Parafrankia discariae: one gene and its partner. The protein of the gene in region 1 binds, or shares a complex with, the protein of each later gene. Links are inferred from orthologs where the notes say so. Each region holds a gene or a part of one and is shown on either strand. Other genes may lie near its edges. The genes, in order: B056_RS0107390 and trxA.

Region 1 (3,280 bases):
GAATCGATGCGATGGTGGTTGTGATGGCCAGGGTGCAGTTGGCGCTGAACGTGTCCGATGTGGGCGCCGCGGTGGAGTTCTACTCGAAGCTGTTCGGGGTCGGGCCGGCGAAGCGCCGGCCGGGGTACGCGAACTTCGCCGTGGACGTGCCGCCGTTGAAGCTGGTGCTGATCGAGAACCCGGACGCCCGCGGCGCCGGCGTCGCGGGGGCGTTGAATCACCTGGGGGTCGAGGTCGAGTCCTCCGACGAGGTGGGTGCCGCGACCGCGCGGCTTTCGGGCGCGGGGTTGGACACGGCGGTCGAGGAGAGCACCGCCTGCTGTCACGCTGTGCAGGACAAGGTGTGGGTCGATGACCCGGACGGGGCGCCGTGGGAGATCTACACGGTTCTCGCCGACATCGCTGACAGCACCGGCAGCACCGGCACGCGGCCGCGTACCGTCGAGCCGGGCGACGGCCCGGGTTCCGCGTGTGACCGCGGGCCGGTCTGCGCTCCCACGGTGACGATCGAACCGGCGTCTGCCGGCACGGCACGCTGACCCCGCCAGGTGTCAGGCGACGGAGAGCGCCAGCCGCCGCTGGTGCGGCGGCTGGCCGCCGAAACGGTGGGCAGCATGCTGCTCACCACGCTGGTCATCGGGTCGGGGATCGCCGCGCAGCGGCTCAGCCCGGACCAGATCGGCCTGCAGCTGGTCGAGAACGCCGCGGCGACCGCCGCCGGCCTGTACGCGATCATCCTGATGGTCGGGCCGGTGTCCGGGGCGCACTTCAACCCCGTGGTCACGGCGGTCGACGCGGTGTTCGGGGGGCTGTCGTGGCGGGATGCCGCCGCCTATCCGCCCGCCCAGGTCGCGGGCTGTGTGACGGGGGCGGTGCTGGCGAACCTGATGTTCGACCGGTCGGCGGTGTCGATCTCCACGCATCACCGGGCGTCGGGGGCGCACCTGCTGGCCGAGGTCGTCGCGACCGCCGGCCTCGTCCTGCTGGTCTTCGCGCTGGTGCGTTCCGGGAGGGGTGAACGGGCCCCGGCCGCGGTCGGCGCCTACATCGGCGCGGCGTACTGGTTCACCAGCTCCACCAGTTTCGCGAACCCGGCGATCAGTGTCGGACGGATCTTCTCCGACACCTTCGCCGGGATCGCCCCCGCCTCCGTGCCGGCGTTCGTCGCCGCGCAGGCCGTCGGCGGGCTGGCCGGGTGCGGGCTGGTGCGGCTGTTCTACCCGCCGACCCCGCCCCCGACCGCCCCGGCGCGGGCCGCCCGGCTCCTGCTCCCGCACTCGGACCCGGCCGCCGCGGTGAACGACACCACCCATCCACCTTTTTCCGGTGGGATCTCCTGAAAGGACTGCTCGTGTCCGGGAAGCCCTCGGTGCTGTTCGTCTGCGTCCACAACGCCGGCCGTTCCCAGATGGCCGCCGGCTGGCTCACCCACCTCGCCGCCGGGAGGATCGAGGTCCGTTCCGCCGGCTCCCTGCCCGCCGATCAGATCAACCCGACCGCCGTCGCCGCGATGAGCGAAGTCGGCATCGACATCGCCGCCGAGGCTCCGAAGATCCTCACCGTCGACGCCGTCCGGGCCTCCGACGTGGTCATCACCATGGGCTGCGGAGACGCCTGTCCCGTGTTCCCCGGTACCCGCTACGAGGACTGGAGACTCGACGACCCCGCCGGTCAGGGCATCGACGCGGTCCGCGCGATACGTGATGCCATCCGCGTCCGCGTCGAGAGGCTGATCGGCGGACTCCTGCCGGCCGGTACCTGACTCCGGGCCCCACCGCACCCGCCCCCGCGGGGACGGCAGGAAGGCGGCGAGACCGAACGACACGTTTCAGGTGCCCGTGCCGTTGGCGCAGAGGCGTTCGTGGACGACCTGGAACGCGTCTCCGGCCGGGTTGATCTTGACGAAGGCGTAGCAGTTGAGCGGCTGGCTGGCGTTGTCGCCGAGGTTTATCGGCGCGATCAGGCCGCCCGCGTCGTAGTCGGTGACCTTCCGTAGCGCGCTGATGAATCCCTCGCGGGTGGGGCAGGGGCCGGCCAGTTCGAGGCCACGCAGGAACATGTCGGTGTAGATGTAGGCATGCATGGCGAACTGCTGTTCGGGCACGAGAGTCTCCGGCGCAAAGCGGGTCATCGCCGTGCGGTAACGGTCGAGGGCCGTGCCCCCGGCCTCGAAGGGCCGGAAGTAGACGGGGAACGAGACACCGGAGAGCGCCGGGCCCAGCGTGGCGAGCAGGCTGTGGTCGTACCCGGTGAGCGCGACGCTGCTGGAGAGGTCCAGGCGCGCCGCGCGGGCGGCCTGGGCGATCGCGGCGAAGTCCGCCGAGGTCGTGAAACCGATCATGGAGTCGGCGCCGGCGGCCGATATCTGCTGGACCACCCGGACCGGGTTGTCCGTGCTGCTCGTGTAGGAGATCGCGTCGGTCGTGCCGAGACCGATCGCCTGGAAGGCGGCCTGGTATCGCGCCATGATCTGCAGCGTGAAGGTCGACGCCCCCGTGGTCACGAAGGCGACCTTCGTCCCGCCGCTGGCCAGAATGTAGCGGCCGATGGTCTCGGGCGAAGCCGCGTACAGATAGGAGAAGAAGTTCTGGTATTTACCCCAGTCCGGTTGGGCGAAGCCGATAATGGGGACGCTCTGCGCGGCAAGCTGGTCCAGCGAGTTCCCGATCGCGGAGGTGGCCGTCACCAGGCCGAAGACCGAGTCCTGCTGGACGAGGCTCGCGGTGACGTTGGCGCTCTGTGATGGGGAGTTCGCGTCGTCACGCCACTGGTATACGATCTGGCGGCCGTTTATGCCGCCTTCCTGGTTGGCCAACCCGATCCTGGCGTCGACACCGGAGCGGGCCGAGTCGAACGCGGCGCTGCCGGTACCCGAGTCGGTGACCACGAGGCCGAGCTTCACCTGGTCGGCGGTGACGCCGGGGCTGTCACAGGCGGCGGCCGCCGCCGTGCCACCACCGCCCCCCGCGGAACAGCCGGTCACGGCAACCACAAGAACCGTGGCCGCCGCTCCTCCCCATAACCTCGCCGATAATCTACCCAGGAACATCTGTTTCTCCACGGAAAATAAAGAGGCTGGTAGCGAGATCGACGAAGCGCCAGGCCGGTCGGGCCGCTCCTGGATACGCCGTCATGCAAACCCCAGTCCTCGTCAATCTTCGGCCGAACGCGCCAAGCCCGGATAGTCTATCTACCGAGTTCCGTTGGTTTCCTTCTGCCTGGTGCGCTGTGGCGTGGAATCAGGAGACGACACCGTCAGTGCTCCGCCGAGCACATTTCC
Region 2 (3,158 bases), on another replicon or contig:
GGCCTCCAGGCCGGACGCGAGCAGCCGGGCCTCCAGCCGCGAGGCCAGGTCGGCCATCAGGTCGCGCTCGCACAGCCCACCACTGGACACGCCGAGGTCGTCGCCGCCGTGCCCGGGGTCGATGGCGACGACCATCCCGAGCAGCGACGGCCCCCGGGCCAGCAGGCGCATGGACTCGCGCAGGACGTCCGGGCGGCCGCCGGTGACCGTGCGTTCGAGGCGCTTGAGCTCGCGCAGGGTCCGCGGGCCGCAGAGGCCGTCTGGGTCGAGTCCCCGGTTGCGCTGGAAGTCCCGGACGGCGGAGTCTGTCCGGGCGCCGAAGATGCCGTCCGCGCGGCCGACGTCGAAGCCCATGTTCGACAGCCGCTCCTGCAGGGCGGCGACGTCGTCACCGACGAACGGGTGGGTGACGCTGTAGTGGAGGAGCCGGTCGCCGAGCCGGCGGCGAGCCTCCTCGATGGCCCGGAAGGTGTCGGGGCCGATGATGCCGTCGACCGACAGCCCGCGGCTCTGCTGAAACGCCCGGACGGCGTTGTCCAGCTCGCTGTCGAACTGGTCGGTGTCGTCCACCTGGCCGCCGTTCCCGGTAGCCCCGCCGCTCCCGTCCGGCCCGTCGGCTGCGGGGGGCACCCCGGGGACAGCTGCCCCGGGGCTGTCGGCCGCATCGGTCTGGCGGGGGGCGACGGGAAGGAAACCCAGGTGGATGAAAGCTGCCCGGGCCTCCACCACAGAGGGGTCACGGTCACCAAGACGCAGCAGCTTCACGAATGAGTACCTTTCGAGTCCGCGTTCATCGAGCCGTCGACCTGCGTCAGGCGGTTCCGCCGCCGAATCCCGGTCATCAGATTAGGCCATCGGTCCCGGGCTGTGAGGACGGCGATCCCCCTCGCCCACCTTTCTGCCCCGGTGCCCCGTACCCGCGCCCGGCGCCCCGCGCCGACCGGGCCGGAACCCGGAGTCGGCGCGGGTGGCCGCTGAAGTGAGTTGTCTGAGCCGTTTCATGTACCGGTGGGGCAGCTCGGTTCGGTGTGAACCCCGGCTGGCGGTGGCCATCCCGGAGAAACGGCCGATGACTACCTGATGTGACCAAAGATGACGTGCGCGGTGCATGAGCAGCTATGCGCCGCTCATTCGATCATGTCTACGGCCCGCTCAGGGCCGATAGCGGTCGACAGTCCGGAAAATCCCACCGGACGTGGGCTTCCGGCTACCAAAAGTTCCACAGACGGGGCTGACCGGCGGAGAGGGCGGCCGGCGGTGCGGTTGGCCGGCGGTGCGGTTGGCGACAGACGCGGTTGGCCGGAGACGAAGACGGCCCGCTCCGGGATCGGAGCGGGCCGTCGAGATCGACCATGGCCGGCGGGGTGCGCTGGCCCGGCCTGGACGTGGCCGGGTGCGGACCGATCAGATGTAGGCCGACAGGTCGCGCAGCAGCGCGGCCTTCGGCTTGGCGCCGACGATGCTCTTGTCGACCTCGCCGTTGACGAAGACGGCCATCGTCGGGATCGACATGATCTGGTACTGGCGCGCGATCTCCGGGTTCTCGTCGATGTTGAGCTTGACGATCCGGAGCTTCTCGCCGTGCTCCTTGGCGATCTCCTCCAGCACCGGCGCGACCATCTTGCACGGGCCGCACCACTCGGCCCAGAAGTCGACGAGTACGGGCTTGTCGCTCTTGAGCACCTCGGCGGCGAACGTGCCGTCCGTCACCTTGGTGGTGGAGCCTGCCATGGCGCTCTCCTCAGGGTTGAACTCTTGTGTCCTGGACTGGTGGCTGGCGGCTTTGCCGTGGCGGGGCGTACCCGTCACGGCGGGGGTGGTTCGCGTCAGGTCGTCGCGGCGAGCTCCGGCGCCGCTTCCCGGGGTGCCTCGGCGGTGGTGTCCGCGGCGCCCTCCAGGTCGGCGATGTGACGCTCGGCGTCGAGGGCGGCCGAACATCCGGTGCCGGCCGCGGTGATCGCCTGGCGGTAGGTGTGGTCGACGACGTCGCCGCAGGCGAACACACCGGGGAGGTTGGTGTGGGTGGTCGGGTGGGCCACCTTGATGTAGCCCTCGCCGTCCAGCTCGAGCTGGTCGTGGATCAGCTCCGTGCGGGGGAGGTGGCCGATCGCCACGAACAGGCCGGTGACGGCGAGCTCGTCCGTCTCGCCGGTGACCGTGTCACGCAGCCGGACGCCGGCGACCTTGTCCTCGCCGAGGATCTCCTCGACCACCGCGTTCCACCGGAACCGGATCTTCGGGTTGGCGAACGCCCGCTCCTGCATGATCGCGCTGGCGCGCAGCTTGTCCCGCCGGTGCACGATCGTCACCGACTTCGCGAACCGGGTGAGGAAGGTGGCCTCCTCCAGCGCCGAGTCACCGCCGCCGACGACGGCGATGTCCTGGTCCCGGAAGAAGAAGCCGTCACAGGTCGCGCAGGCCGACACGCCCCGGCCGAGCAGCCGGTCCTCGTTCTCGACACCGAGCTTCTTGTAGGCCGAGCCGGTCGCGACGATGACCGAGCGGGCGAGGTAGGTCTCGTCGCCCACCTTGATCACCTTCGGGTCCGCGGCCAGGTCGACCTCGGTGACGTCGTCCGCGACGAGCTCGGCGCCGAACCGCTCCGCCTGGGCGCGCAGGTTCTCCATGAGCGCCGGCCCCTGGATGCCCTCGGGGAAGCCCGGGAAGTTCTCCACCTCGGTCGTGGTCATCAGTGCGCCGCCCGCGGACACCGCGCCCTCGAAGACGACCGGCTTCAGGTTCGCCCGCGCGGTGTAGATCGCCGCGGTGTATCCGGCCGGCCCGGATCCGATGATGACGACGTCCAGGACGCGCTCGCCGGAACGCTCCGCTCCGGTGGCCTGACCGGCCTGGTCCTTGCCCTGGGCTGTCACACCCACTCCCTTCACGACTGTCGGACGGGGCCCCGTCGACCCTGTCGTACGTTGCCTCGCCGACGTGATGTCTGCCCCCATAACCGTCGCCGACCGCCGCTGATTCCACCGCGGGGTCACCGTGGCAAGGGGGTGTGTCCGTCCCTACGTGTGTGTCGCCGTGTCGCCGACCCCCGCCTACAGCACGCGGGTGGTGTTCGCGCTGTACAACACCGCGCCCGGCATCCGTACCACGCCGCAGCGTGCGTCGATCACGACGACCCGCGCGGCGGTGGGCTGGCCGGC

What was found.
Region 2: the proteins of B056_RS0107390 (region 1) and trxA are in contact, whole or in part, in an NMR structure (PDB 2IPA), measured with the Bacillus subtilis proteins. The link is inferred for Parafrankia discariae from one-to-one orthologs.

The regions. Positions count from the first base shown.
Region 1 is NZ_KB891137.1:119,220-122,499, reverse strand. Bases 90-3,056 are described here. They hold B056_RS0107390 (arsenate reductase ArsC), read left to right. Parts: upstream 90-1,351; coding sequence 1,352-1,762; downstream 1,763-3,056. Other genes in these bases: B056_RS0107385 (ABC transporter substrate-binding protein), read right to left, coding at 1,829-3,049; B056_RS0107395 (aquaporin), read left to right, coding at 549-1,340; B056_RS0107400 (ArsI/CadI family heavy metal resistance metalloenzyme), read left to right, coding at 90-539. Also shown: more of B056_RS0107400, read left to right, coding at 24-89. UniProt on the Bacillus subtilis protein: Catalyzes the reduction of arsenate [As(V)] to arsenite [As(III)]. In vitro, can dephosphorylate para-nitrophenyl phosphate (pNPP).
Region 2 is NZ_KB891230.1:285,909-289,066, reverse strand. The notes cover bases 69-2,913. They hold trxA (thioredoxin), read right to left. Parts: upstream 1,732-2,913; coding sequence 1,405-1,731; downstream 69-1,404. Other genes in these bases: trxB (thioredoxin-disulfide reductase), read right to left, coding at 1,827-2,873; B056_RS0122340 (N-acetylmuramoyl-L-alanine amidase), read right to left, coding at 69-765. In the rest of the region: more of B056_RS0122340, read right to left, coding at 1-68; B056_RS0122325 (anti-sigma factor family protein), read right to left, coding at 3,051-3,158. UniProt on the Bacillus subtilis protein: Participates in various redox reactions through the reversible oxidation of its active center dithiol to a disulfide and catalyzes dithiol-disulfide exchange reactions.